2 regions of the Kitasatospora sp. NPDC001539 genome follow, and region 2 is predicted to be linked to the other one. Evidence: riboswitches for the same ligand, from Rfam matches in the RefSeq annotation. Region 2 holds a riboswitch; the other holds the start of a gene.
What was found. Region 2 has a riboswitch for guanidine ahead of ABT247_RS07725 (MBL fold metallo-hydrolase). Riboswitches for the same ligand answer to the same signal wherever they lie in the genome.

Region 1: another riboswitch for guanidine. It lies ahead of ABT247_RS22525 (DMT family transporter); the one in region 2 lies ahead of ABT247_RS07725 (MBL fold metallo-hydrolase).

The regions. Positions count from the first base shown of each region.
Region 1 is NZ_JBEPAK010000155.1:173-14,364, reverse strand. It holds gene ABT247_RS22545 (alpha/beta hydrolase) at 1-601, opposite strand, end outside; gene ABT247_RS22540 (class F sortase) at 598-1,242, opposite strand; gene ABT247_RS22535 (polysaccharide deacetylase family protein) at 1,663-2,982, shown strand; gene ABT247_RS22530 (MFS transporter) at 2,986-4,425, opposite strand; gene ABT247_RS22525 (DMT family transporter) at 4,529-4,843, opposite strand; guanidine-III (ykkC-III) riboswitch at 4,888-4,954, opposite strand; tRNA gene ABT247_RS22520 (tRNA-Cys) at 5,038-5,109, shown strand; gene ABT247_RS22515 (xanthine dehydrogenase family protein molybdopterin-binding subunit) at 5,175-7,502, opposite strand; partial or broken gene ABT247_RS22510 ((2Fe-2S)-binding protein) at 8,252-8,761, opposite strand; gene ABT247_RS22505 (FAD binding domain-containing protein) at 8,833-9,699, opposite strand; gene ABT247_RS22500 (beta-N-acetylhexosaminidase) at 10,032-11,642, opposite strand; gene ABT247_RS22495 (DUF3039 domain-containing protein) at 11,734-12,012, opposite strand; gene ABT247_RS22490 (YqgE/AlgH family protein) at 12,097-12,681, opposite strand; gene murA (UDP-N-acetylglucosamine 1-carboxyvinyltransferase) at 12,990-14,192, shown strand, end outside.
Region 2 is NZ_JBEPAK010000028.1:5,986-20,177, reverse strand. It holds gene ABT247_RS07765 (hypothetical protein) at 1-54, opposite strand, end outside; gene ABT247_RS07760 (MTB12 C-terminal domain-containing protein) at 175-795, shown strand; gene ABT247_RS07755 (ABC transporter substrate-binding protein) at 786-2,234, shown strand; gene ABT247_RS07750 (PP2C family protein-serine/threonine phosphatase) at 2,277-3,455, opposite strand; gene ABT247_RS07745 (MarR family winged helix-turn-helix transcriptional regulator) at 3,590-4,012, opposite strand; gene ABT247_RS07740 (M48 family metalloprotease) at 4,043-5,383, opposite strand; gene ABT247_RS07735 (dsRBD fold-containing protein) at 5,642-6,007, opposite strand; gene ABT247_RS07730 (CapA family protein) at 6,256-7,392, shown strand; gene ABT247_RS07725 (MBL fold metallo-hydrolase) at 7,442-8,296, opposite strand; guanidine-III (ykkC-III) riboswitch at 8,308-8,375, opposite strand; gene ABT247_RS07720 (MarR family winged helix-turn-helix transcriptional regulator) at 8,571-9,023, shown strand; gene ABT247_RS07715 (GTP-binding protein) at 9,078-9,653, opposite strand; gene ABT247_RS07710 (DUF742 domain-containing protein) at 9,706-10,089, opposite strand; gene ABT247_RS07705 (roadblock/LC7 domain-containing protein) at 10,086-10,517, opposite strand; gene ABT247_RS07700 (ATP-binding protein) at 10,517-12,649, opposite strand; gene ABT247_RS07695 (acyl-CoA dehydrogenase family protein) at 13,020-14,192, opposite strand, start outside.

The DNA of each region.
Region 1 (14,192 bases), on a different contig from region 2:
AGACGTATCCCGGCCGGGCGGAGAAGCCGGAGGCGGGCCCGGGGATGGTCACGGTGGAGAGGGTGCCCTTGGCGGGCAGGCCGGGCGGGGCGTGCCAGGTCTCGGAGAGGGGGCGGTCCGGCGCGCTCCGTACGACGGCGGCGGCCCGGCCCCTGGTCAGCTCGTCGGTCGGCGGGGCCAGCATCGACCGGGCGGTCGGGTACTGGTCGAAGCCCCGGTTGATCTGCGAGGCGGCCATCACCACGACCAGGGCGACGCCGCCGACCGCCAGCAGCCGGCGGCGGTTGGACAGCAGCGGCGCCCGGAAGCAGAGCAGGGATATGCCGAACAGCGCGACGGCTATCCAGCGCATCACGAAGTCCGGGGTGCCCTCCGGGAAGGGACGCCACCAGCTGTCGACGGCGACCTTCACCAGGGCGGTCAGGGCGCCGCCCGCCAGCAGGGCGCCGAGCATCCGCGGGGCGCGCCAGCGCTCGTGCCGGGAGAGGGCCAGCAGGGCGAACGCCCCCCAGCCCGCGGCGAGCACGGCGTAGGGGATCGGGCCGTGGGTGAGCGGCCAGTCGATCGGGTTCCAGCGGGAGGCGAGGGTGAGCGTGGTCATGCGGCTTTGCCCGGCGGGGTGGTGTCGGCCAGGAAGCCGTAGGCGACGACGTTGCCCTCGTAGCCGTGCTCCTCGCTGTAGGCGCCGCCGCAGGTGATCACCCGCAGTTGCGCGTCGGAGGCCTGGCGGTACACCCGGTCGTCCGGGAAGTCCTTTCGGTCGTGCACTTCGATGGCGTACAGCTGGTAGACGGCGGTGGCGCCGTCGGCCCGGGCGATCTCGACCCGGTCTCCGCGGTGGAGCGCCCCCAGGTGGTAGAAGACGGCCGGGCCGGTCCTGGTGTCGACGTGGCCCGCCAGGATGGCGGTTCCCCGCTGGCCCGGGGTTGCGCCGCCGCGGTACCACCCGGCGAGGTTGCGGTCGGCTTCGGGCGGGGTCTGGAGGTGTCCGGCGGCGTCCAGGCCGAGTCCGGTGACGGGGGCGTCCAGGCGGACGGCCGGGATGCGGATCCGGGTCGGGGCGGACGGGCCGAGCGGCGGGACGACGGAGACCGGCGCGAAGCCGGACAGCGCCTGCCCCGCTGCCGGGGCGGGCGGCAGCACCGGCGCGCCGCCGTCGTGCAGCAGCCAGGCGCCGAACACCAGCGCGGTGCCGGCCGCCAGGGTGCCCGGCCAGGGGCTCCTGCTGTGCTGGACGCCCACGGGCGCTCCCCTCTGCCGACCGGAATCCCGCTTCCTGGGAGTTTCCTGGGAACTCATTCAATCGGATCGGACCCTAAGGCACGTCCGCACCAGGGTCGTATTCGCACCCGCCGATCGGCAGGGTCGCGAGGCCCGTCCGTGCGCCCGGTGCGGGCCCGGGCACCGTGCGTGACGGGGGCCTTCCGCGTACGGGCTCCGCGGAACCACTCGTTCGAACAGCTCGACGATGTGGCCCACCCGTTCGGTTGCGTCAATCGGGCGATCGATTCCGACCGTTCGATGCGCCTCTCCGACCGATTCCGCCCACATGCCATGCTGACCCGACCAGCAAGCCCAGCCGAGTGGGTTCTATCGCTCCTCCAGCCCGACCGGACTTCCGCACGCCGTACGCCTGCCGAACGCCTCATGAACGGAGTGACCATGGACGCTCTCACCCGCCGCAGCCTGTTGGCCGCCGGAGCGGCCACCGCCGCCACCCTCGCGGCCGGCTGCGGCAGCGACCGGTCGGGCGGCGGCGGGGAGCACGTGACGGGCGGCGCCCCGACCGGCCCGACCGGCGACGCGCCGAGCGCCGTCCCGGCCCCGGCGCCGCAGAAGCCGCAGGTCGTCCTGATCGGCGACGGCTCGACCTCCGACACCGGCGCCCAGCCGCACCAGCCCGTCCCCGACCGGCTCCAGCCCGGCCAGCGCCCGCCGCAGTTCGTGGTCTTCTCCTGGGACGGCGCCGGCGAGCTCGACAACGGCCTGTTCGGCCGCTTCCGCCGGCTGGCCCGCGAGCACAACGCCTCGATGACCTTCTTCCTCAGCGGGCTCTACCTGCTGCCGGAGTCCAAGAAGGACCTGTACCGCCCGCCGCAGCACAAGGTCGGCGCCTCCGAGATCGGCTACCTGAGCGACCAGCACATCCACGACACCCTGGAGAACGTGCACGCCGCCTGGCTGGAGGGCCACGAGATCGGCACCCACTTCAACGGCCACTTCTGCGGCGCCACCGGCGTCGGCAAGTGGTCCCCGGAGGAGTGGGACAGCGAGATCCAGCAGGCCATGGACTTCGTGATGAACTGGCGCACCAACACCGGCTTCACCGACCTGCCGGCGCTGCCCTTCGACTACCGCAAGGAGCTGATCGGCAGCCGCACCCCCTGTCTGGAGGGCCAGCGCAACCTGCTGCCCACCGCGGTCAAGCGCGGCTGGCGCTACGACAGCAGCGGCAACGGCACCCAGGTGTGGCCGCAGAAGATCCAGGGCGGCGCGCTGTGGGACCTCCCCCTGCAGTCCATCCCCTTCCCCGGGCACACCTTCCAGGTGCTGTCGATGGACTACAACATCATGTTCAACCAGTGCGGCCCCAACACCAAGGCCGACCCGGCGCTCTACCCCGGCTTCCAGGCCCAGGCCCGGGACGCCTACCTGATGGGCTTCGACCGCACCTACCACAGCAACCGGGCGCCGTACATCATCGGCAACCACTTCGAGGAGTGGAACGGCGGCATCTACATGAACGCCGTCGAGGACGTGCTCAAGGCCATCGCGGACAAGCCCGAGGTGCGGCTGGTCTCCTTCCGCCAGCTGGTGGACTGGCTCGACGCCCAGGACCCCGCGGTGCTGCGCAAGCTGCAGAGCCTCGCCCCCGGGCAGGCGCCGACCGGCGGCTGGGAGAACTTCCTCGGCACCCCGGCGGCGCCCCCGGCCCCCGCGCCCTCTCCCACCGCCACCGCCACCGCCACCGCCGTCGGCTGACCGTCAGGACCGGGTGCGGACCCGGCCGGAGAGCAGCGCCCCCAGCAGCGCCACCCCGGCCATCACCAGCAGGATCACCGCGAAGGCGGCGGGCGAGCCGGCAGCGTCGGCACCGTCCTGGGCGGCGGCGAGCGAACCGCCGCCCAGCGCCGCGAACAGCACCCCGGCCAGGCCCGTCAGCAGCACGTTGCCCAGCGCATCGCTCATCTGCAGGGCCGCCGAGTTGGCCCCGGCGTCCTGCGGAGCGGACAGCTTCATCATCAGCACGCTGATGGTCGCGACCGCCAGGCCCATCCCGACCCCGCCGACGGCCCAGGCCACCGACGCCACCCAGGCCGGCACCGCCGGGACCAGCACCAGGGCGGCACCGGCGATCGCCACCCCGGTCAGCACCAGGCCGCCCTTGATCATCGCCTCGCGGTGGCGCTCGGCCCCCGGCCGCCCCTGCAGCCAGGAGCCCAGCGCCCAGGTGAGCCCGCCGCTGGTCAGGGTCAGCCCGGACAGCGTCGGCGAGAGGTCGCGCTGGGTGGCCATCATCAGCGGCACGAAGGCCTCGGCCCCGAGGAACGCCCCGGCCGCCAGCCCGCGCAGCAGGATGACCGTCGGCAGCCCGCGCCCGGCCCGCAGGGTCCGCGGCGGCAGCAGGCCCAGGACGGCCGGAACCAGCAGCGCCGCGCCGGCGATCCCGGGGACCAGCCCGACCAGGTCCCGCCGCTGGCCCGCGTACTGCAGCAGGCCCGCGCCGACCGCGGCCATCGCGGCCAGCAGGGTGCGGCGACGGTCGAAGTCCGCTCCCCTGAGCACCGGGTGCTCCCGCTCGGAACGGGCCAGCGCGGGGCCCATCACGGCCAGCGGCAGCAGGAGCAGCACCGGCACCGCCAGGAACACCCAGCGCCACCCCAGGTGCTGGGTGACGGCCCCGGAGACCAGCGGCCCGATGATCGAGGGCAGCACCCAGGCGGAGGAGAACGCGGCGAACACCGCCGGCCGCAGCCGCTCCGGGTAGGCCCGGCCGACCACCACGTACAGCGCGACGATCACCAGTCCGCCGCCCAGGCCCTGGATCGCCCGCCCGGCCACGAACACCCACATGCCGGGTGCCGTCCCGGCCACCACCAGGCCGGCGCCGAACACCGCGATGCCGGTGAACAGCGGCCGCATCGGCCCGCGCCGGTCGCACCACTGCCCGGAGACGACCAGCGCGAACAGCGTGGTAGTGAAGTAGCCGGAGAAGGCGAAGGCGTACAGCCCCAGGCCGTCCAGCTGGCGGGCCGCGGTCGGCATCGCGGTGTTGACGGCCGTCGCCTCGAAGGCGATCACCAGGACCACCGAGACGATCCCCAGCGTCAGCGCGCGGTAGCGGCCGCTGAGGACCCCGCCACCGGAGTCGGTTCCGTCGGGTATCGAGGTGGGGTCGACCGAGGTGGAGGAGGCAGTGGTCATGACTGACATCGTAAGAGCCGTCCGCCCGGATAGCCCCTGACCGGAGTCGGTGATCGCCTCCGTCCGCGGGCCTAGGACCGGCGGGCGGCCTCGCGCGGCGGCCTCAGTGCAGGACCTTGAGCCCCACCACGCCGGCGACGATCAGCACCAGGCAGCCGATCCGGGCCATGGTCACCGCGTCCCCGAGGACGGCCATGCCGTACAGGGCGGTGCCGACCGCACCGATGCCGACCCACACCGCGTACCCGGTGCCGATCGGAATGGTGCGCATCGCGTACGCCAGACCGCCCATGCTGAGCAGCAGGGCGACGCCGAACACCAGGGTGGGAACGGGGCGGGAGAACCCCTTGGACGAATCCAGGGCCACCGCCCAGACGGTCTCCAGGAGACCCGAGACGATCAGAACGAGCCAAGCCATGACGGCCGTACCTCCGCAGTCCACAGCGGCCGGATTGCCGCTGAACTGCGTCGTCTTGTCGTCACCGGGTACGACGCGCTCGTCCGGAGTGGCGGGAAAAGCAGCCACCGCTTCCGACGGTAGCACACATTGCCATACAGAATTTACAAAGCGTCATTGACCCCATTCGGACACTGCGCCATCCTGAATTCACTGGCCGTGTGCCCGAGTGGCTGAGGGGACCGTCTGCAAAGCGGTGCACGCGGGTTCGATTCCCGCCACGGCCTCGAAGAAAAGGGAATTGCCGGTCGACTCGGAAGTCGACCGGCAATTCCCTTTTCCCGCTTTCCGGTCAGGCCGTGACCGCGTCCTCCGGCCGGATCGGCAGCCGGCCGACCGGCAGGCCGGTGGCGGCCCGGACGGCGGCGGCCACCGCCGCCGGGGCGACCACCGCGGGCACCGCGCTGACCGCCTTGGCGCCGAAGGTGGCGACCACGTCCCGCTCCTCCAGCAGCGCGGCGATCCGCACCTCCGGGGTGTCCAGGGAGGTCGGCAGCCGGTAGCCGGTCAGCGAGGGGTTGCACAGCACGCCGCCGGAGGTCCGGAGGTCCTCCATCAGCGCCAGGCCCACGCCCTGGGCCACGCCGGCCTCGATCCGGTCCTCGATCTGGCGGGGGTTCAGCGCCCGGCCGACGTCCTGGGCCACGGTCATCTCGACCACCCGGACGGCGCCCAGCTCGATGTCCACGTCCACCACCGCGCGCATCGCGCAGAAGGAGATGGAGACGAAGGCGTCGCCCTGCCCGGACTCGTCCAGCGGCTCGGTCGGGTGCGGCCGGCACTGCGCGGTGGCCCAGAGCTCCTTGCCCTCCAGCGCCTCGGCGACCGGCATGCCGAGCACCCCGTCGTACGAGGTGATCTTGCCGTCGGCGATCTGCAGCAGTTCCGCGGACATCCCGAAGTTGGCCGCGATCGGCTGCAGCAGCTGGTGACGGACCATCAGGGCGGCCCGCTCGACCGCGCCGCCGGAGACCCAGGTGTGCCGGCCCCGGGCCGAGGGCCCGGCGATCGACTGGTCGCTGTCGGCCGGGGCGATGTAGACCTCGCTGACGCCCAGCACCGTCTGCACGATCTGCCGGGCCAGCGTGGCGAAGCCCTGCCCGGCGTCGACCGCCGCGCAGATCACCGTGGCGTGGTCGCCGCTGACCCGCACGGTGGCGGTGGAGACCTCGTCCTCGCCCTCGGCGCCCAGCATGTGCACCATGCCGACGGCGTAGCCGATGCCCCGGCGCACCGCGGACGGGTCCCCGGCGCCGCCGGGCCCGCCGGGCAGCAGCCACTCGGCGTCCGGGTCGTCCACCGGCAGGGCCGGCAGCGGCTCGGCCGCCACCGCGTCCAGCAGCGCCTTCACCGGCGCCGGGCAGGTGACGGCCTGTCCGGTGGGCAGCGGGTCGCCGGTGGACATCGCGTTGCGGCGGCGGATCTCCACCGGGTCCACGCCTACCCGGGCGGCCAGTTGGTCCAGCTGCGACTCGTACGCGAAGCAGGCCTGCAACGCGCCCTCGCCGCGCATCCGCCCGGCCGGCGGGTTGTTGGTGCGCACCGCCCAGGCGTCCACGAACACGTTCGGGCAGACGTACGGGCCGACCGAGAAGGCCGTCGCGGCGGCCAGCGCCTCGGCGGAGACGTCCGCGTAGGCGCCGCCGTCCAGCAGGATCTGCGCCTCGACCTTCACCAGGGTGCCGTCGGCGTCGGCGTGGTGGCGGTAGCGCAGGAGCGCGGGGTGGCGCGAGGTGTGGGTGTGGAAGGACTCCTCGCGGGTCAGCGTCATCTTCACCGGGCGGCCGGTGCGCAGCGCCAGGAGGGCCAGGGTGACCTGGAAGGAGAGGTCCTCGCGGTCGGTGGTGGCGCCGGGCACGCCGGTGACCACCAGCCGGACGCGGTCCGGCTCCAGGCCCAGGCAGGCGGCGGTGCGGTCGCGGTCGCCGTGCGGGTCGGTGGAGGACAGGTGCAGTTCGACCCCGCCGTCCGGGCGCGGCACGGCCAGCCCGGCCTCGGCGCCGAGCGGGGCCGGGTCCTGCCGGCCGACCTGGTAGAGGCCCTCGACGACGATCTCGCCGACCGCCTCCGGGTCCCCGGTGCGCAGCGGCAGGTGGCGGAACAGGTTGCCGTCCGGGTGCAGCGGCGGCGCGGTGAAGGCCTGCTCGGGGTCGGTCACCGCCTCCAGGAGCTCGTAGTCGACGGCGATCAGACCGACCGCCAGCCGGGCGGTGTCCGGGTGGTCGGCGGCCACCGCGGCGATCGGCTCGCCGTGGTGGCGCACCACGCCGGAGGCCAGCACCGGCCGGTCGGCGACGATCGGGCCGGCCGGAGCGCCGTCCGGGGCGCCGTCCGGGCCGGGCGGCAGGTCGGCGGCGGTGACCACCGCGTGCACGCCGGGCAGGGCCAGTGCGGCCGAGGTGTCGATGCCGCGGATCCGGGCGTGCGGGTGCGGGGAGCGCAGCACCGCGCCCCACAGCAGGCCCTCGGCCCACAGGTCGGCGGCGTAGGGGTAGATGCCGAGCGCCTTGGGCAGCGCGTCGGTGCGCAGCGGTGAGCTGCCCAGGCCGAAGGGCTCCGGTGCGCCGCCCTCGCCGCCGTCCTGCTGGAGTGCTGCGCCGATGTCGGTAGGCGACGTCATGATGCGTGGTCGTCCTCGGGGAGGCGGGTGCCGTGGGCGGGGGTGGCGGTGTACGGGATGCCGGCCGGGGCACCGCCCTCGGCCGGAGCACCGTGCGGGTCGGCGTACGGGGTGCCGTGCGCGGGCGTGCCGTCGTAGCCGGTACCGGGCAGCGGGGTGCCGTGCGCGGGGGTTCCGTCGTAGCCGGTACCGGGCAGCGGGGTGCCGTGCGCGGGCGTGCCCTCGTAACCGGTACCGGGCAGCGGGGTGCCGTGCGCGGGGGTTCCGTCGTAACCGGTACCAGGCAACGGAGTGCCGTGCGCGGGGGTGGGCTCGTAGACCGGGGCGTCGTAGCCGGTGTCGTAGCCGCTGTCGTAGCCGTTCGGCGGCTGGTGGCCGTCCGGGTAGCCGGCCGGCACGTAGCCGCCGTGCGCGGGGGTGGCCTGGTAGGGCTGCTCGGGGTAGCCCTGCGGGTAGTAGACCTGGTCGCCGGTGGCCTGGGCGGGGATGCCGGGGTGCATCGCGGCCGGCGGGGCGGTGTCGTACACGCCGGTGTCGTAGCCGCCGTCGGCGTATCCGGGGTCGGTGTACCCGGGGTCGGTGTACCCGGGGTCGGCCGGGGCGGGCGGGGGGGCCGGCTCGGCGGCCGGCTGGGGGACGTGCTCGATCCAGGCGTCGGCGTCGGTGTGGACCGGCGGCTCGGCGGCCGGCTCGGGCTCCGCGGCGGCGGGCCGGTCGGCCGGCACCTCGACGGGGGCCTCGGCGGCCGACTGCTCGGCCGCGGCGGCTTCCTCCGCCTCCTCGGCCTCCAGGGCCCGGGCGTCGGCGACGCTCTGGACGGCGGCCAGGACGCCCCGGTAGCCGGTGCAGCGGCAGAGGTTGCCGCACAGCGCCTGCCGGGCCTCGACCTCGGTGGGCCGGTGGTTGCGCTGGAGCAGGTCGTGCACGGCCATCGCCATGCCGGGCGTGCAGTAGCCGCACTGGACGGCCCCGGAGGCGGCCAGGGCCTGCTGGACGTCGCTCGCGCCGCCGTCGGCCGACAGGCCCTCGACGGTGTTGATCTCGCTGTCCGCGGCCAGCGCGGCGGGCACCAGGCAGCCGGCCACCAGCTGGCCGTCCACCTGCACCGAGCAGGCGCCGCACTCGCCCTGCTCGCAGCCGTCCTTGGCGCCGGCCAGGCCGAGCCGCTCGCGCAGCACGTAGAGCAGGCTCTCGCCGATCCAGGCGTCGGTGACGGGCCGTTCGAAACCGTTGACCCGCAGCGTGTAGGAGGCGCACGGGCGCAGCTCACGGGTGACCTGCGGAGCGAGGCCGAGCGGGTCGGCGTCGAGGGTCTCGATGGGGTCTGTCGTCACTTCAGCGCCCTTCCCAGTGCCCGTCGGGCCAGCACCGATACGGTACGCCGCAGCCGAACGGCGGCCGCGGTCGGCCCCTCGGTCACGGCCTCCCAGGCGCCCTCGGCGCCGTAGTTGTCGGGGACGCAGGCGGCGGCCACGTACTCGCCGAAGGCGGCGGTGGCGGCCGGGTCGATCTCCCGGCTGCCGTCCCAGTCGATGCAGCCGGCCACCCAGGCCTCGGCCTCCAGCGGGCGCAGCGGCACCGGGGCGACGGCTCCGACGGCGCAGCGCACGGCGCGCCGGGCCGGGTCGAGGACGAGGGCGACGGAGGCGGTGGCGCGGTCCGGGCCGCTGCGGCCGGTGGCCTTGAGGAAGACCTGCGGCGCGTGCAGCAGCGGTACCCGCACCCAGGTGAGCAGTTCGCCGGGGCGCACCGGGTCCAGGCCGGTGAGCAGGTGACTGACCGGCACCTCGCGGCTGCCGCCGGCCCGGGCGAGGGTGACGACGGCCTCCAGGGCGGCGAGCACCGGGAGGGTGTCGCCGGCCGGGGCGGCGGTGACGATGTTGCCGCCGAGGGTGCCGACGTTGCGGACCTGCGGGGGGCCGGCGGTGCGGGCGGCGTCGGCGAGCGCGGGGATGAGCGCGGCGAAGTCGGGGCGGTCCATCCGGGCGTGGGTGAGTCCGGCGCCGAGGACGGCGGTGCCGCCGTCCTCGTAGCGCCAGCCGCGCAGTTCGGTGATCCGGCCGAGGCCGACCAGGGCGGCGGGGCGCAGCCGGCCGGCGTTGACGGCTTCCATGAGGTCGGTGGCTCCGGCCACCGGTACCGCGGCCGGGGCGGCGGCCAGCGCGTCGACGGCCTCGTCGAGCGAGGCCGGCAGCATGATCGTCCGGTTCACCTGGGTCCCACCGTGCTCCACTTGCTCATCGATCGCCTGCCGCCCGCGGCTGCGGCCATGCTGTCCGCGTCAGCAGCCCGGTCTGGCCCGTAGGGTACGGGCGATCGGGCCGGGTTGGGCAACTCTGGCACACAATGCTCGATGATCATTCCGGGACCGGTGAACGGGGCTGCCCGATTGGGACCGAAACCGGGCGGTATCTGCCACGGCCCGGGCAGGGCCTGGGCAGATGTTCATCTGTTCTTGACGTCGGGCGACCGCCCGGAAGTTCCCGCGACCCGCTCCGACCGCCGCCGGCACAGGCGCGGCGGGCCCGGTCAGCGCACCGGCGGTGGCCCGTCGATCGGTCGGCCGGCCACCCCGGGCCGCCGCTGCCAGGGCAGCGGGCCGTCGGCCGGGCGGTACTCGACGCCGAGCGCGTCCAGCACCCGCAGGTGCCCGGCCAACCGCTGCTCGAAGCCCGCGAAGTCCCGTTCGGACGGCTCGGCGGGCAGGTCGGACCAGGCGACCTCGGCGAAGGCGGCCAGCCGGGGGAAGGCCCGGTAGTCGAGGTCACGGGCGCTGTCCGCGAACTCGCTCCACAGGTTCGCCTGGGTGCCGATGACGTGCCGGGCCGCGGCCTCGTCCAGCTGCGGCGGGACGGGCTCGAAGCGGTAGACGTCTTCCAGGGTGCGCACGAAGCCGACCGGGATCGGCTCGTCCGGCCCGTCGGCCTGCCGGTGGTCGAGGTAGACGTGCTGCTCCGGGCACATCACCACGTCGTGGCCGGCCCGCGCGGCGGTGATCCCCCCGCCGAAGCCCCGCCAGGAGGACACCGCCGCGCGGGGAGCCAGTCCGCCCTCCAGGATCTCGTCCCAGCCGATCAGCCGGCGGCCGCGCTCGGCCAGCCAGCGGTCGAAGTGCCGGATCAGGTGGCTCTGCAGTTCGTCCTCGTTGGCCAGGCCCAGTTCGCGGATCCTGGCCTGCGCGGCGGCGCTCTCCTTCCACTGCTCCTTGGGGCACTCGTCGCCGCCGAGGTGGACGAACTCGGAGGGGAAGATTTCCAGGACCTCCTCCAGCACGCCCTCGAAGAAGCGCAGGGTCTCCTCGGAGGCGTTGAGGACGTTGTGGCTCACCCCCCAGTCGGTCCACACCCCGAGCGCGGCGGTGTCCACCACGTCGGTGTTGCCCAGCTCGGGGTAGGCCGCGACGGCGGCCTGGGTGTGCCCGGGCAGGTCGATCTCCGGGACGACGGTGATCCCGCGCGCGGCCGCGTAGGCGACGATCTCGCGCAGGTCGTCCTGGGTGTAGTAGCCGCCGTGCGGGCGGTCGTCGCGGCGCTGACCGGTCCGGTAGCCGACCATCGAGCGCTCCCGCCAGGCGCCGCGTCCGGTCAGCCTCGGGTAGCGCTTGATCTCCACCCGCCAGCCCTGGTCGTCGGTCAGGTGCAGGTGCAGCACGTTGAGCTTGTGCACGGCCAGCAGGTCGACGAAGCGCAGCAGGTCGGCCTTGGGCAGGAAGTGCCGGGCGACGTCCAGCAGCACACCGCGCCAGCCGAAGCGGGGGGCGTCCTCGATGTCGACGCTGGGCAGCACCCAGCCCTCGCGGCGCAGCGGGGCGCGCCGGTGGGCGTCCGGCCCCAGCAGCCGCCGCAGGGTCTGGCCGCCCCACAGCGCACCGGCCGGGCCGCCCGCGGCAAGCAGGACGTGGCCGGGACGCACCGTGAGCCGGTACGCCTCGGCGGCCAGCGCGTCGTCCCGGACCAGCTCGATGCCCGTGCCCGGCCGGCCGGGGCCGAGCGGCAGCCCGGTGGCGGCGCAGAGCGTCCCGCGCAGCCAGCGCTCGGCGTCGGCCAGCTCCGGCGGCGCGGTCAGCGTGGTGGCGGCGTCCAGCGGGAAGTCCTCGCCGGGGCGGCGGGCGGCACTCGACGGTGCGGGGATGAGGTCCATCCCGACATCCTGCCCATCTGCGCAGCGATTGGCATAGACCATTGCGGAAACACGGCGCTATGGAAAACGGCGTTCCGCCCGCGGCCGACGACTACTTGTCGTCGCCGTCGCCGCCCTGCGGCTTGCCGATGCCGTCGTAGATCTCCTTGCACATCGGGCAGACCGGGTACTTCTTCGGGTCGCGCCCGGGCACCCACACCTTGCCGCAGAGCGCGACCACCGGGGATCCGGAGAGCGCGCTCTCCATGATCTTGTCCTTCTGGACGTAGTGCGCGAAGCGCTCGTGGTCGCCGTCCCCGTGGGACACCTGCGGGACGGGCTCGACCAGGGTGCCGGTGCCGAGGCCGCGCTCGGGCTCAAGAGTGCTCATAGGAGACAAGTCTATGGGCGCCCGCGGAAACCCGGCCAGTGTCGCGCGGGCGACCGGTCCGACCGGCGCGGCACCGGGCGGGCGTCAGTTCAGCGTCGGGTCGTCCGGGTAGGTCGCCAGCAGCGCCAGCGGCCCGCGCTGGCGCCGCAGCACCGAGCGCCACAGCCGCTCCGGCTCGGGGCTGGAGACGTCGCCCGGCTCGCAGTCCACCAGGTACCAGGCGCCGGTCTCCAGCTCGGCCTCCAGCTGGCCCGGGGACCAGCCGGCGTACCCGGCGAAGATCCGCAGGCTGCCCAGTTCACCGGCCAGCACCTCGGGCGGCGCCTCCAGGTCCACCAGGCCGATCGCGCCGTGCACCCGCCGCCAGCCCAGCGGCTCCCCGCCGCCCGGCTCCCCCGGTGCGACGGCCAGGCCCAGCGCCGAGTCCAGCGCCACCGGGCCGCCCTGGAAGACCACCGCGGGCTGCCCGACGAGTCTGCTCCAGCCGTCGAGCACGCTGCCCACCTCGACCGGCGTGGGCCGGTTGAGGACCACGCCGAGCGCCCCCTCGACGTCGTGGTCGAGGAGGAGCACCACCGCTCTGGCGAAGTTCGGGTCGGTGAGCAGGGGCGTCGCGACGAGCAGACGGCCGGTGTGCGACCGGCCTCCGTGCGAATGGGCCGCCGTCATGCCTCACATGATCCCGCAGAACAGCACCGGTCGGACACCGCAACACTCCAAACCCCGCCACGCCGGACGAGCACCCGTACGGCCGTATCGGCGGGCGGGAGCGGCCCGGGAGAGAGCACCATCACGGGAGAGGCTCACGGGAACCATCGGCACGCCCACTACCATCTACGGATGGTGGACGCCCCTCTACGGTGCCGACTCGGATTCTCCGGGGGCCCGAACGCGCCCGTACGCCCGTACCACCGGTCCACCAGCGGCTCCCGACCGGAGCCCGTCCCACTCCTCTGGCACCCCGGATTGCGAGAACGATGACCGACGACGTCCTGCTGGTCCACGGCGGAAACCCGCTCGAAGGCGAGATCCGCGTCCGCGGTGCGAAGAACCTGGTCCCCAAGGCCATGGTTGCCGCCCTCCTCGGCCAGGGCCCCAGCAGACTGCGCAACGTCCCGGACATCCGCGACGTCAAGGTGGTCCGCGGCCTGCTGCAGCTGCACGGCGTGACCGTGCGCACCGGCGACGAGGACGGCGAGCTGATCCTCGACCCGTCGCACGTCGAGAGCGCCAATGTCGCCGACATCGACGCGCACGCCGGCTCCTCGCGGATCCCGATCCTGTTCTGCGGCCCGCTGCTGCACCGCCTCGGCCACGCCTTCATCCCCGGCCTCGGCGGCTGCGACATCGGCGGCCGTCCGGTCGACTTCCACTTCGAGGTGCTGCGCCAGTTCGGCGCCACCATCGAGAAGCACCCCCAGGGCACCTACCTGGTCGCCCCGCAGCGGCTGCGCGGCACCAAGATCGAGCTGCCCTACCCGTCCGTCGGCGCGACCGAGCAGGTGCTGCTCACCGCCGTCCTCGCGGAGGGCGTCACCGAGCTGCGCAACGCGGCCATCGAGCCGGAGATCGTCGACCTGATCTGCGTGCTGCAGAAGATGGGCGCGATCATCACGCTGGGCACCGACCGCACCATCCTGATCACCGGTGTGGACGAGCTGGGCGGCTACACCCACCGCGCCCTGCCGGACCGCCTGGAGGCCGCCTCCTGGGCCTGCGCGGCGCTCGCCACCAAGGGCGACATCTACGTCCGCGGCGCCCGCCAGCTGGAGATGATGACCTTCCTGAACACCTTCCGGAAGGTCGGCGGCGCCTTCGAGGTGGACGACGAGGGCATCCGCTTCTGGCACCCGGGCGGCGAGCTCAAGGCGATCGCCCTGGAGACCGACGTGCACCCGGGCTTCCAGACCGACTGGCAGCAGCCGCTGGTGGTGGCGCTGACCCAGGCCACCGGGCTGTCCATCGTGCACGAGACGGTGTACGAGTCGCGCCTGGGCTTCACCGGCGCGCTCAACCAGATGGGTGCGCACATCCAGCTGTACCGCGAGTGCCTGGGCGGCACCCCGTGCCGCTTCGGCGCGCGCAACTTCCTGCACTCCGCGGTCGTCTCCGGCCCGTCCAAGCTGATCGGCGCCGAGCTGGTCATCCCGGACCTGCGCGGCGGCTTCTCGTACCTGATC
Region 2 (14,192 bases):
GGAAACCCTCGGGTCGGTACGGGTGATTTCTCCGTCGGATTGCGATTCGTCCATGGATCCGCCTTCATGGTGTCACTTGAGACGTTTCCAGGATCGGCCTGGAACAGCATCCGGGACAGCGAGGGCGGGCCCACCGCGCGACCGGCCCGGGCGGCGAAGCCGAGAGGGATCACCATGCACGTGACGCGAAGCGGCACCCCCGAGGGCGGCGGCCCCCTCCGGCGGACGGCGGGCGGGCTGCTCGCCGTACTGCTGGTGTGCTCGGCCGCCGCGTGCAGCAGCGGCTCGTCCGGCTCCTCGGCCCCCTCCTCGGCGAGCGCGAGCGCGAGCGCGACCGGCGGTGCCGGCGCCGGCACCAGTGCGAGTGCGAGCGCCGGCGCGACCGGGAGCGGAAGCGCCGGAGCCGGGGCCACCGGGACCGCCCCCGCCGATCCGGCCGCCGCGAAGGCGGAGATCACCACCAACTGGGAGCGGTTCTTCGACCCCGCCACCCCGATCGCCGACAAGGCGAAGCTGCTCCAGGGCGGTGACGCGCTGCTCCCCGTGCTCCAGGGCTTCTCGCAGGATCCGCGGGTCGGCCAGGTGAAGGCCAAGGTCAACGACGTCGCCTTCACGGACGCCGCCGACGCGACCGTCACCTACGCGCTCTTCCTCCAGGGCAACGAGGTCGAGCCGAGCGCGACCGGCCAGTCCGTCCTGGAGAACGGCACCTGGAAGGTCTCCCGCGCCACCCTGTGCGGTCTGCTCACCCAGGCCGGCGGAGCCAGCGGCACACCCGTCCCCGGATGCAGCTGACCGCGCCGCCGACCGTCCCGCCGCGACGCCGGGCCGCCGACGCGATCCCGCGCCGGCGGCCCGCCCGCGTTCCGCTGCGGGCCTCGGCAGCGGCCCTGTCGGCCCTGCTGGCCCTGGCGCCGGCCCTCACCGGGTGCGGCACCCGGCTGCCGGAGGCCGACTTCACCGCCCGCGCCCGACCGTCGGGCGGCACCGGCGGCGGCACGGCCGGTTCGGGCACCAACCCGGCGTCCGACACCGGCGTCACCGCCACCGAGATCCGGATCGGCATCGTCACCTCGCTCACCAGCCCGGTCGGCAGCGAGGTGTTCAGCGGCCCCCGCTACGGCGCCCAGGCCTTCTTCCAGGCCCTCAACGACCACGGCGGCCTGCACGGGCGCACCGTCAAGCTGGTGACCTGCGACGACGGCGGCAGCGGCGTCGGCAACCAGGACTGCGTGCACCGGCTGATCGACCAGGCGCACGTCTTCGCCTTCGTCAGCGGCAGCGTGCTGGACTACGCGGGCGCGCCGTACGTGAGCGGCAGGGCCGTCCCCGACATCGGCGGCCAGCCGATCGGCACCGCGTACGACCGCTGGCCGCACCTGTACGGGATCTACGGCAGTGCCGCCCCGCGCGACGGCCGAGCGGTCGGCTGGAACGGGACGCTGTACCAGAGCACCGAGGTGTTCCGTTTCTTCAAGCAGCGCCTGGGCGCGAGCAGCGCCGCCGTGGTCGCCTACAACCAGTCCGACTCCGCCCGCTACGCCGGACAGCTGAAGGCCGGGCTGGAGGCGGAGGGCTACCGGGTGCTGCTCCAGACGGTCGACTTCGCGCTGCCGAACTTCCAGGCGGTGGCCGCGGCGGTGCGGGCCGACGGCTCGCAGCTGCTGTTCGACGCGATGGACACCCGGGGCAACGCGGCGCTCTGCCGGGCGCTGGACGAGGCGGGGGTCACCGTCGCCGCGAAGGTGACCAACGTGCAGAACTGGTCCGAGTCGGTGCGCACCGACTACGCCTCCTCGCCGAACTGCCGCAACGCGCTCTGGGCGACCTCCTCCAGCCTCGACTACGAGGACGAGCAGTACCCGGCGGTGCGGGACTTCCGCACCGCGATGGCCCGCTACTACCCGGACCGGGCCGCCCGGCTGTCCGCCTGGGAACTGGAGGGGTGGGCCGGCGCCCAGTGGCTCACCGACGCGCTGGACTCCTGCGGCGCGGCCCCGACCCGGGGGTGCGTCGAGGCCTTCATGAACCGCGCCGAGCCCTACGACGCGCACGGGCTGATCCTGCCCGCCTCCTTCGTCCCCCGGCCCCCGCCCACCGGCCCGACCAGGGCCTGCCTCAACGCGGCCCGCTGGCAGGACTCCGCGCAGGGCGGGCGGGGCGGCTGGGTCACCCAGGTGCCCGCCATGACCGAGAACTGCTTCGACGTGCCGCAGCTGCCGTACAAGCCCTGAGCCCCCTCCCGGCGTCCCCGCGGCGCTCCCGAGGGGCCTGCGCTACGGCAGCCGCTCGACCACGACCATCGCCGCGTCGTCGTCCAGCCGCCCGCCGACGTGGGCGAGCAGGTCGCGGCGCAGCCGGTTCAGCAGGGCGGCGGGGCGCTCGGCCTGCCAGGCGGCCACCCGCTCCGTGAGCGGGTAGAAGCGGCGCTGGGCGTCCCGGGCCTCGATCACGCCGTCCGTGTAGATCAACAGCCGGTCGCCGGGGCGCAGGGGGAAGGTCTCCACCTCGTACTCCACCGGCGCCAGCTCGCCGAGGCCGAGCGGGGGCGCCGGGTGGCGGGCGGCGACGGCGGTGATGCCCTCGGGGCGCAGCAGCAGCGGGGGCGGGTGGCCGCAGTCGATCAGGCGGACCGGCGAGCCGTCGTCGGGGATGTCCAGCAGCACCGCGGTGATGAAGGACTCGCCGCCCTCGTCGGGCGCCTCCTGCTGCCCCTGGCGCAGCGACGGGCGGGCCAGCCGGGCCTGCCGGGACTGCTCGGCCAACTGGGCGAGGTCCCAGCAGACGCTGCCGTCCAGGTAGGCGGCGAGGTCCGGCAGGTCCGCGTGCAGGTGGGCGGCGGCGCGGAAGGCACCGAGCAGCAGGGCCGCGTCGCCGAGCGAGGACAGGCCCTTGCCGCGCACGTCGCCGACCAGCAGCCGGGTGCCGGTGGCCGTGCGGGCGGCCGCGTAGAGGTCGCCGCCGACCTGCGCCTCGGCTTCGGCGGCGAGGTAGACGGAGGCCAGGTGCAGCGGCCCGAGCCGCTCCGGCAGCGGACGCAGCAGGACCCGCTGGGCGGCCTCGGAGACCGACCGGACCCGGGCCAGCTCGCGTTCGTGCCGGTCGCGCAGCACCCGCAGTCCGACGATCAGGACCGAGACGACGATCTGCGCCCCGAGCTGGCTCTCGATGTTGATGCTGGTCAGGCCGTCCCGGACGGCGCCGATGACGGTGAGCGCGGCGAGCGCGAGCAGGGCGACCCCGGCGGTGGCACGGGGGCCGGCGATGGAGGCCGTCAGGGCGGGGGCGACGATCAGCAGCGGGCCCAGGTGGACCTGGGCGGGGGAGAGGATGTCGACGACGGTGATCACGACGATCAGCGCGAGCGGCAGCGCCGTCAGCGCGCGGCGGTCAGGTCGCCAGGAGCGGCGGCGGGCGCGAGGACGCGGCTCTTCGGGACGCTGCCGGAGGGGCACCCCTCCTCTGTACACCGTGGGGCCGGTGGGGCGCACCCCGGGCGATGGTGCCCGGGGCGGCGCCCTCGGCGGGCACGCTCGGACCGTGCCGGCGCGGGCCGGGTGGCGACGCGCGGCCGTGACCGGCCCCCGGCCTACTCCTCCGCGCCGTAGCGGGCCAGATAGGCGGCGAAGCGGGCGACGTCCTCGTCGGACCAGTCGGTGAAGCGGGTGGTGAAGGCCGCGCGCCGCTGCTCGTTGGCATCGCGCAGGAGGGTCAGGCCGGCCTCGGTGGCGCGCAGGATCTGGCCCCGCTGGTCGTCCGGGTCGGCCTCCCGGCGCAGCAGGCCGAGCTTCTCCAGGGCGGTGACCTGGCGGCTCACGGTGGACTTGTCGAGCATGAAGTGCGCGGCCACGTCCGCGGCCCGGCAGCCGCCGCGCTCGGTGATCAGGTCGAGGATGCTGTAGGTGACCAGGGAGAGGTCGGGGTGCAGCTGGGAGGCCTTGTGCCGGGCACGGCGGGCGAAGGCGGTCAGCTCGCGCTGAATGGTGTCGATGGACGACTCGCGGCCGGGCACGGCGTTCCTACCTCCTCGAAATTTGTTGCACTATACAACAGATTCGCCCGGCGTCGCGCGCGGCTCGCCGACCGGGCCCGGGGTGGTTCCGCCGGCGGCCCCGCCGGTGCCGCCGCCGGCCGTCCGGCTCGCCGATCCGCCGGCCGGTCCGTCCGCCGGTCCGTCCGCCGTCCCGCCCGCAGTCATGTCCGCCGTCCCGCCCGCCGTCCGCCCCGGTCCGGCCTGCCAGGCGCGGGCGGCCGCGATCCGGCGGGTCGCACTCGGGTGAGTGGCGAACAGTAGCTCAAGCACCCGGGGCGGGTCGACATCGGAGACGTTCGCCAGCGCAAGTCTGCGCTGCATCGCAATGAACTGTTCGGGATCACCGGTCAGTTCGAGTGCATGCCGGTCCGCCCTCGCCTCGATCCGGCGGCTCACCGCGCACTGCGCCGGGCCGGACAGGGCACCCGCCAGCGCGGCGAGCGCGGCCAGCAGCGGCAGCGCCCGCGGATCGCCCGCGTCATCGACCCCGGCGGCGTCCAGCAGCGGGCGCCAGGTGCTCAGCAAGCCCAGTACGGCCACCACGACGGCCGCGCCGACCGCGCCCAGCGCCGTCCCGAGCGGCACGTCGCGGTGCCTGACGTGGCCCAGCTCGTGCGCCACCACCAGCTCCACCTCGCGGGGCTCGGCGGTCGACAGCAGGGTGTCGTACACGACGATCCGGCGGGTCGCGCCCAGCCCGGAGACGTACGCGTTCAGCGCGGTGGTCCGCCGGGAGGCGTCCGCGACCAGGACGTCCCGCACCCGCACGCCGTCCCGCTCGGCCAGCTCGAGCAGCGCGGTGCGCAGTTCGCCCGGCGGCATCGGGGCGAAACGGTTGAACACCGGCTCGATCAGCAGCGGGTGGAGGAAGGAGAGGGCGGCGGTCAGCACGGCCGCCGCGCCGGCGGCCGGGAGCCACCAGTGCTGCGGCGACCAGCCGGTGAGGGCGAACAGGCCGAGGGCGAGCGGGAGGACCAGGAGCAGGCCGAGCGCCAGCCCGCGCAGCACGTCCACCACCCAGCCGGCCCAGCCCTGGGTCACCAGGCCGTAGCGCGCCCGGACGGAGCGCACCCTGGCGCCGAAGGGCAGCTGGAGCGCCTGGCCGAGCAGCAGCAACGCCGCTGCACCGGAGAGGACGACGGCGGTGCGGGAGCCGCCGAACCAGCGGCCGGTGGCGGTCACCAGGGCGGCGCCGGCCGGGCTCAGGCCGAGCACCAGGGTCAGCGCCAGGCCGGCCACCCGGCCGCCGAGCAGCCACGGCAGCTGGGCGCGGCGCAGCGCCCGGCCGCGGGCGCGCTGGGCCGGGGTGAAGTCGGGGTCGGGCGGCGCGTCGGTCGACGGGGTGGTCATGGGTGGGGTGCGCTCCTCCGCTGCGGCGCGCCCGGTTCGGGGCGTCGCGGTTCAGCATGGCGTACCCGGCCGGGTCGCGCTCGGTCCGGGTGTTCCGCCGTGGGACACGGCGGGCCGGCGGGCGCGGCGGTCCGCCGGGTGGCGCGGGGTGGGTGGGTCGGCCGGGTGCGGCGGTCGGGTGCGGCGCGGGGCAGGTGCGATTCCGGGCGTGAACGGCGGCGGGTCGGGCGGGGCTGTCCCCCGCGGTGGCCGTCGCGCTCACTCCTCGGCCGGATCGGTGGCATCGTGCACGCCGGCGCGCAGCAGCTGGTGGCCGAGGTCGACCAGGGCGCGGCCGACCGCGAACTCGTCGCCGACCCGGGGGTCCGGGTCGTCGCGGGGGTTGCGGCGGGCCAGCGCGTCGCTGCGCAGCACGGTGCCGTCGGCGTCGAGCACGGCGTGCACCCGGGTGGTGTCGGCGTCCTCGACCACGTGCAGGCTGAGCTGCCAGTCCTTGGTGCGCACGGTGTCCGGGGCGGCGTCCGGGGCGATGCCGTGCACGGCGTCCGGGGCGGTGCCGCGGGTGGCGTCCGGAGGCCGCGCCTCCGCGGTCGCCGTCCGGTACTGCGGTGGGAAGTCGGCCATTCGGAACCACCTCCGGCGTGGGCCTCTGCCTCCCCTCCATGGTCCAACGCCGCCCCTCGGCCCGCCGGGTCGCCAGGGGTGCGGTGGCCGGTGCGGCGGGGGCCGGCCGGGAGAGCCGTCCGCCGGCGCCCGGGACCGAGCCGCCGCTGCGCGTTTGTGTTCGAAAGATTGCGGGGGCGAGCTGAAGCGGTGCCGATTCGGTGGCGTAGGCTGACCGCTCTTGCACCATCCTCCGGGGGGAACCACTCATGCGCCGTGCCGCGGCCGCCGTCGCGCTGTTCGTCGGGCTGACCGCCGTCGCCGCCTGCGGACCGGACGACCCGCCGCCCGCCCCGGCCTCCCCCGCGGGCGCCGCGACGGCCGGGCCCTCCGGCTCCGCCGGCCCGTCCTCCGGCCCGGCCCCGGCCCCCACCAAGGGCGGCGCGCCCCGGCCCGACGGCAGCATCACCGTCGCCTTCGCCGGGGACGTCCACTTCGAGGGCCGCACCGAGGCCCGGCTGTCGGTGCAGCCGCCCGAGCCCGCGCTCGGCCCGATCTCCCGCACCCTCGCCGACGCCGACCTGTCCGTCCTCAACCTGGAGACCGCGATCACCGGCCGCGGTGCGCCGGAGCCGAAGACGTACACCTTCCGCACCTCGCCCAAGGCGCTGTCCGTGCTCAAGGACTCCGGGGTGGACGTCGTCTCGATGGCCAACAACCACGCCGTCGACTTCGGCGCCGACGGCCTCACCGACACCCTCGCCGCCAAGAGCTCCTCGCCGATCCCGGTGATCGGCGTCGGACGCAACGCCACCGAGGCGTACGCGCCGTACACCGCCACCGTGCGCGGGGTGAAGGTCGCGGTGGTCGCCGCCAGCCAGGTCGAGGACATCACCAACCAGAAGTGGCGGGCCGGCGCCAACAAGCCGGGCATCGCCTCGGCGCTGGACGTCCCCGCCCTGGTCAAGGCGGTGGAGTCGGCGAAGCGCCAGGCCCCGGTCGTGCTCGTCTACCTGCACTGGGGCGAGGAGGGCAAGGCCTGCCCGACCGGCGCCCAGACCGCCGTCGCCAAGAAGCTCGCCACCGCCGGCGCCACCGCCGTGGTCGGCACCCACGCCCACACCATGGTCGGCTCGGGCATGCTCGGCGACACCTACGTCGGGTACGGCTTCGGCAACTTCCTCTGGTACGGGACGTCCAACTACCCCAACTCCAACGAGACCGGCGTCACCACCCTCACCCTGACCGCCGACGGCAAGGTCACCGGCGAGGCCTTCACCCCGGCCACCATCGACGACAAGGGCATCCCCGAGCCGGTCACCGGCGCCGCCGCCGAAGCCGCCCTCAAGCGCCGCGACGGCCTCCGCGGCTGCGCCGGACTCACCCCGCCCCCGGCCGCGCACTGACGGCCGCTCGCCCGGCCCGGGTGACGGGCGCGTCCGGGCCCGGGCCCGCTCAGTCGGTGGGCCAGAGGATCAGGTCGTCCAGTGCGTGGCGACGCGGCCCCTCGCCCAGTTCGGCGAGTGCGGCGCGGATGCGGTGCAGGTGGTCGACGGTGAGCTGGAGCGGGGGCTCGTCCGGCTGGTAGGTGGTGCGGACCGGGTAGTCGACGCCCGGGGTGCGGGTCATCTCGATGTGGCAGCCGAGCACGTACGTGACGGGGCGGCTCCCGGCGAACTCGACGAGCCGCTCGACGGTGCGCCCGAAGGCGGGCCAGTCGTCGATGTAGAGCCGGCCCGGGTAGACGGTGTCGCCGGTGAGCAGGAAGCCCGTCCACGGGTCGTAGTAGGTGACCGCCGCCTCGTGGTGGCCGGGGGTGGCCAGGCACTCCAGCACCCGCCCGCCGCCGAGGTCGACCCGGGCCACGGCCTCCGGGGCCCGGCCGAAGCCGAAGTACGCCCAGGCCGTGGGCCGGTCGCCGCCGACCACGGTGGTCGCCGGCCGGTCGGCGAACTGGCCGTCCCCGGCGATGTGGTCGCCGTGCGGGTGGGTGTGGAGCACCAGCAGGGGGTAGTCCTCCCGGGGGTTCCGGGCGAGCCACCTCGCCACCAGGCCGTCGACGGTCGCGCGCAGCGGGAAGTACTCGGGCTCGGCCGTGGCGCCCGTGTCGATCAGCACCGCCCGTTCCGCCCCGAACAGCAGGAACAGGAACGGCGCTTCGTAGTGGACCGCCTTGTTCTGCCGCAGGATGACGGTGTGCTCGTCGTACTCGTGGACCTGGATGTCCGGATCCGTGTTGTGCTTCGCTGACGGCGAGCCGTGGATCCACCGCACGTCCAGCGGGCGGGCGATCGGCGTGCGGGCGGCCATGACGTCTCCTCGGTGCGTCGTCTTCGCGGGCCGGGTACGGCGCACATCTCGTCCGGGGCGGACGCCGACGCGCCGCCGCCGCGACGCTAGCACCACCCGGCCGCGCTCCGGCCGCCGGTGCCGCCGCCCGCCGCTGCTGCCCGACCGGGGCGGTGCCGCCCGGTGCCGCCCGGAACCGAAGTAATTGCAGAGTCAGATAATCCGCGCCAACTGGGATACTGTCGAACGGAAGACGCAACGGGGCGTACGGGTGAACGCGAAGGGAAGGCGAGCCATGGGGATCCGCGACGACGCCGCCGAGGTCCGGGCCAGTGGCTGGCGCACGCTCGCCGCACTGCACGGGCTGATCGACACCGCGCTGGAGAAGGCGCTCCAGGCGGGGCACCAGCTCTCCGTGGTCGAGTACACCGTGCTGGAGGCCCTCTCCCGGCAGGACGGGTGGCACATGCGGATGCAGCAGCTGGCCCGCGCGGCGGCGCTGAGCAGCAGCGCGACCACCCGGCTGGTGACCCGGCTGGAGGACCGGGGGCTGCTCAGCCGCTACCTCTGCGCGGACGACCGCCGGGGCATCTACACCGAGTTGACGGCGGCGGGCCGCGCGCTGCTGGAGGCCGCCCGACCGGTGCACGACGCCACCCTGGAGGCGACCTTGGCCCAGGCCGCGGAGGTGCCCGAACTGTCCACCCTGGTCGACGCGTTGACCGAGCTCACGCCGACGAAGGCGTGACCGCGGCGGCCCGACCGCGACGGCCCGCCCTCACCGGTGTCCGGCGGGCCGCCCTCACCGCCGTCCGGCGGCCAGCGCCTCCCGGTGCACCCGGTCGAGCAGGGCGAGCAGCAGTTCCTTGCTGGACGCCCGCTCCCGGACGTCGCACAGCACCACCGGCACCTCCGGCCCGAGGTCGAGGGCGCGCCGGACGTCCTCCGGGCTGGCCTCGCGCCGTCCGTGGAAGCAGTTGACGCCGATCGCGAACGGGATGCCCCGCTGCTCGAAGAAGTCCACGGCGGCGAAGCTGGTCTCGAGCCGCCGGGTGTCCGCGAGGACGATCGCCCCGAGGGCGCCGAGCGCGAGGTCGTCCCACATGAACCAGAACCGGAACTGCCCCGGCGTGCCGAAGAGGTAGAGCACCAGGTCCTCGCGGAGGGTGATCCGTCCGAAGTCCATCGCCACCGTGGTGGTGGACTTGTCCTGGATGCCGTCGAGGCTGTCGATCCCGACGCTGGCGCGGGTCATCCGCTCCTCGGTCTGCAGCGGTTCGATCTCGCTGACCGAGCCCACCATCGTGGTCTTCCCGACACCGAAACCGCCGGCGACGAGGATCTTGACCGCGCCCGGCACCAGGCTCTTGATCGTCAATTCGGGTCTCCTGGAGGGGAACTGGGAGTCGCATGCGGGGCCGGTCCGCCGCTCAGAGCCGGCGGACGCCCTCGATCACGGCCTGGATCAGCGAGATGTCCGGCGCCTCGGCCAGCTGGACCGGGGCCCGGGTGAGGATCAGCCGGGCCTCCGCGAGGTCGTCCAGCAGCACCTTGACCACGCTCACCGGCAGGTCCAGGGTGGCCGCGATCTCGGCCACGGCCAGCGGGCGTTCGCGGCACAGGTCGATGATCGCGGCCGGTTCGGGGGCCAGCCGGCTGGTGTCGGTGCGCGGGTCGGCGGTGACCACCAGGGTGATCAGCGCGAAGCCCGTACGGACCGGGCCGGTGCGCCCGTTGGTGATGGCGTAGGGACGGACCAGGTGGCCGGCGTCCTTGTCGTAGAACCAGCCCTCGTCGGCGTCGGCGGTGGTCACGCACCGCCACCCGCGCCGACCTGGCCCGCGTCGCTGCGCGGCGCCGCGGTCAGGTACTGCCCGACCTGCTTCACCAGCATGTTGATCTCGTAGGCCATCAGTCCGGCGTCCACCTGCTCGCTGGTGAGGACGGCGAGCCGGGCGCCCTGCCCGGCGGTGGTGACGAACAGGAACAGCTGGTCCATCTCGACCACGGTCTGCCGGACCCGGCCGCCGTTGAAGCGGTGCCCGGCGCCGCGGGCGAGGCTCTGCAGGCCGGAGGCGACGGCGGACAGGTGCTCGGCGTCGGCCCGGTCGAGTCCCTGGTCCATGCCGACCAGCAGGCCGTCCTCGGAGAGGACGATGGCGTGCCGGGTCTCGGGGACCCGCGCCACCAGCTGGTCCAGCAGCCAGTTGAGGTCGCGCTGGGTCTCGGTGTGCTGCGTCATCACTGCTGTTCCTTGGCTTCCTGGGCGGCGGGCGCTTGCGCGGGGGCGGTCCCGGGGGCGGTCCCGCGGGCGTCCTGAGTGGCGGAACGTTCCGCCAGGTCGGGGGGCACGGCTGGTGCGCCCGGGTCGGCACCGGCTTCGCGGGCGCTCCGGGTGCCGCGCTGGATGGCGGCCATGGTGGCGCGCGAGCGCGCCGGGGAGGGGTCACCGTCGGCGCCGTCGTGGCGGGAACCGTCGGGTGCGGTGTGCGTCCCGTACGGCCGGGCCGGCGAGGCCTGCGGCGACGACGGTGCCGGCGGCACCGGCGGCAGCATCGCGCCGGGCGCGTGGGCTTCGCGGAGCTGCTCGGCGAGGCTGGCGTTGCGGACCCGCTGCGGCAGGACGCGCGGGGTGCGCAGTTCACCGTCCGGGCCCTGCGCCACCTGCTCCTCCCGGGGGCGTGCGTGGCTGGGCACCGAGCGGTCGGCGGGCACCCCGTCGAAGACGGCCGCCGGGTCCGCGAGCAGCCCGTCCGCCCGGTGCGGAGCGGGGGCGGAGGCGGTGCCGGAGCCGGGCCCGGTGGCAGGGCCGGAAGCGTCCCCGGTGCCCCCGCCGGAAGCCGGGAGCGGAGCGGTGCCGGGCTCCGCCGGGCCGGGCTCCGACGGATCGTCCGGAAGGTCGTACGGCCGGGGCAGCACGGGCCGGGGCACCACCACGGCGCCGGGCAGCCCGGGGATCTCGGCGCCCACCGGCAGCCCGCCGCCGGCGGGGGCGGTGTCGCCGTCCCCGTCCGGCCGTCCGAGCAGCTCGCCGGCGACCGCACCACCGCCCGCGGTCCCGGGACCGCCCGGTCCGACGGGTCCGGCCGGTCCGACCGGTGCGAGGGGTCCGGCCGGTGCGGGGGGTGTGTCCACCTCGGGCGCGGAAGGGCCGCTGGGCCCGCCGTCCGCCGCGGGCCGCTGCTCCGGCACCGGCGTACGGGTGACCCGCGCGCCGGAGGGCAGCCCGGGCACCGCGGCCGGCTGCTCGGCCTGCTCCAGCAGCACCGCCGGCACCAGCACCACGGCCCGGGTGCCGCCGTACGGCGAGGGCCGCAGGGTGACCTGGACGGCGTGCCGGGCGGCGAGCCGCGCGACGACGAACAGGCCGAGCCTCAGGTCGTCGCCGAGCGCGGAGACGTCCAGCTCGGGCGGGTTGGCCAGGTACTCGTTGAGCCGCTCGTACTCCTCCTCGGTCATGCCGAGGCCGCGGTCCTCGACCTCGACCGCCAGGCCCTTGGGGACCTCCTGGGCGCAGACCTGCACCTGGGTGTACGGCGGGGAGAAGGTGGTGCCGTTCTCGATCAGTTCGGCGACCAGGTGGATCACGTCGGCGACGGCCTGCCCGCTGAGCGAGACCCGGGGCACGCCCTGGACGACGACGCGGGAGTAGTTCTCGGTCTCGGAGACGGCGCTGCGCAGGACGTTGACCACGGGCACCGCGTTGCGCCAGCGCCGGGCCGGCAGCGCCCCGCCGAGGATGACCAGGTTCTCGGCGTTCCGCCGCATCCGGGTGGCCAGGTGGTCGACCGCGAACAGCTCGCGCAGCAGCTCCGGTTCCTCGTGCTCGCGCTCCAGCGCGTCGAGCATGCTGATCTGCCGGTGGATCAGGATCTGGGTGCGCCGGGCGATGTTGAGGAAGACCTTCTTCGTCCCCTCACGGCCCTGGGCCTGGTGGACGATGGCCGCGACGGCGGCCTGGCGGACGGCGGCCAGGCCGTCGGAGGCCTGCTGGACCTCGTCGCCGATCCGCCGGGACGGCGCCCAGGCCGGCGGGACGAGGACGGTCTCCCCGGCGCGCAGCCGGTCGGCCACCTCGGGGATCTCGCGCTGGGCGAGCGCGAAGGTGTCGGCCCGCAGGCCGGCCAGCCGGGCGGACAGGGCCCGGGCGACCCTGGCCGCGCGGATCGCGCTGACCAGCAGGACCACCACGACGACGGCGGTGCCGGCCAGCAACGCGGTGCGGTGCCCGGCGTCGCGCAGCAGGTAGGCGGCGTAGCCCCAGGCGGCGGCGAGGCCCAGGCCGGGGAGGAGGACGAGGCCGAGGATCGAGCTGCGGAGGGAGCCGGACCGGCCGGCGCGGTGGCCCGTGCGGGGGGCCGATATGCCTGGCATCTGATTCCTTGTCGCAGGGCCGAGTTGCGGGGCCGGGTCGCGGGTCCGAACGGCGTGGTCGGCCCGAGCGGCCCGGGCGGGCTTCTGGGCGCCGAGGCCGGGTCCGCCGGACGGGGTGACGCGGTGTCACCGTCCGAGCGGGTGCAGCTACGGCCGCCGACGGCAGGAAACCTATCAGCCCCAGGTGCCTTGTTAGCAACATCAACTGACGATATGTGAACGGCCGATGGTGCCGTCGGCGGCGCCCGGCGGAAGGGTTCGCCGACGGAACGCCGCAGGTCGCCGCGGTCGCGAAGAGTCGGAGCGGCTTCCCGGGGCGGCGGCGGGCGCGCCCCGGGAACACCGTCAGGAACAGGTCAAACGGGCCGGGTCAGCCCGCCAGCGAGATCGGCACCACCCGGGCGGCCCGCACCCGCCGCTCGTCCCGCCGCTCCTCCCGTTGGACGCCGCGCCGCTCGTTGCGCAGCTCGTCCCGCTGGGGGCCGCGCCGCTCCGCGCGCTGCGCCTCCAGCTGGTTGAGCTCCGTCCACGCCCAACTGGTCACGTCGGACAGCTCGGCCGACCACTGCTTGCCGTACGTGCCCGAAGCCACCTGTCCCAGGCGCAGCTTCTGCACGTCCGAGGTGCCGGCCGGGGCGTAGACGTGGGTGGCGTCCCGCAGGTAGCGGATGATGTGGTGCTCCTCCTGGGTGCCGCGGGCGGCGAAGATCTCCATCGCCTGGCGCGCCGAGTCCATCGCGTACTCGGTGTTGACGAGTTTGGCGTTCATCAGCTCCGCGTCGCAGGCCTTGCCGCGGTCGAGCAGGTGGGAGGCGTGGTAGGCGGCCAGCTTGGCCGTCATCAGCCGGGACTGCATCTCGCCGAGCTTCAGCGCGATGCTGTTCAGCTGGTTGATCGGCCGGTCGTAGAGCATCCGCTCCTCCGCGAAGCGCACGGTGTCCTCGACGACCGCGACGTGGATGCCGAGCGCGACGGCCCCCAGGTTCAGCCGGCCGTACAGGGTGGAGGAGGAGTAGGCGACGTCGAGGCCGAGCCCCTCCTCGCCGAGCCGGTTCGCCGCCGGGATGCGGCAGTCCTCGAAGACGAGCTCACCGAAGCTGAAGCCGTGCAGACCGCCCTGGGTGCCGATCGATCCGGTGCGGAAGCCGGGCCGGTCGCTCTCGACCAGGAAGGCGGACAGGCCCCGGCTGCCGGTACCCGTGCGCAGGACCACGCCGTGCACGTCGCCGATGTGGGAGTTGCCGACGAAGACCTTCCGGCCGTTGAGCACGTACTCGTCGCCCTCGCGGCGGGCGGTGCCGGACATGCCCAGCACGTGGCCGCCGGACTCCGGCTCGGTGACGGCGATGGTCGGCAGCGCCGCTCCGGACGCGAACTTCGGCAGCCACTCCCGTCGTTGTGCGTCCGAGCCGAAGTGGAGGACCTTGGCGACGCCGAGCTGCGACGCCTGTGCCACCGCGCCCATCGCGCCGCTGACCCGGGCCAGTTCCTCCACGATGACGGTCTTGGCGAGGTGTCCCAGCCCCAGGCCGCCGAACTCCCG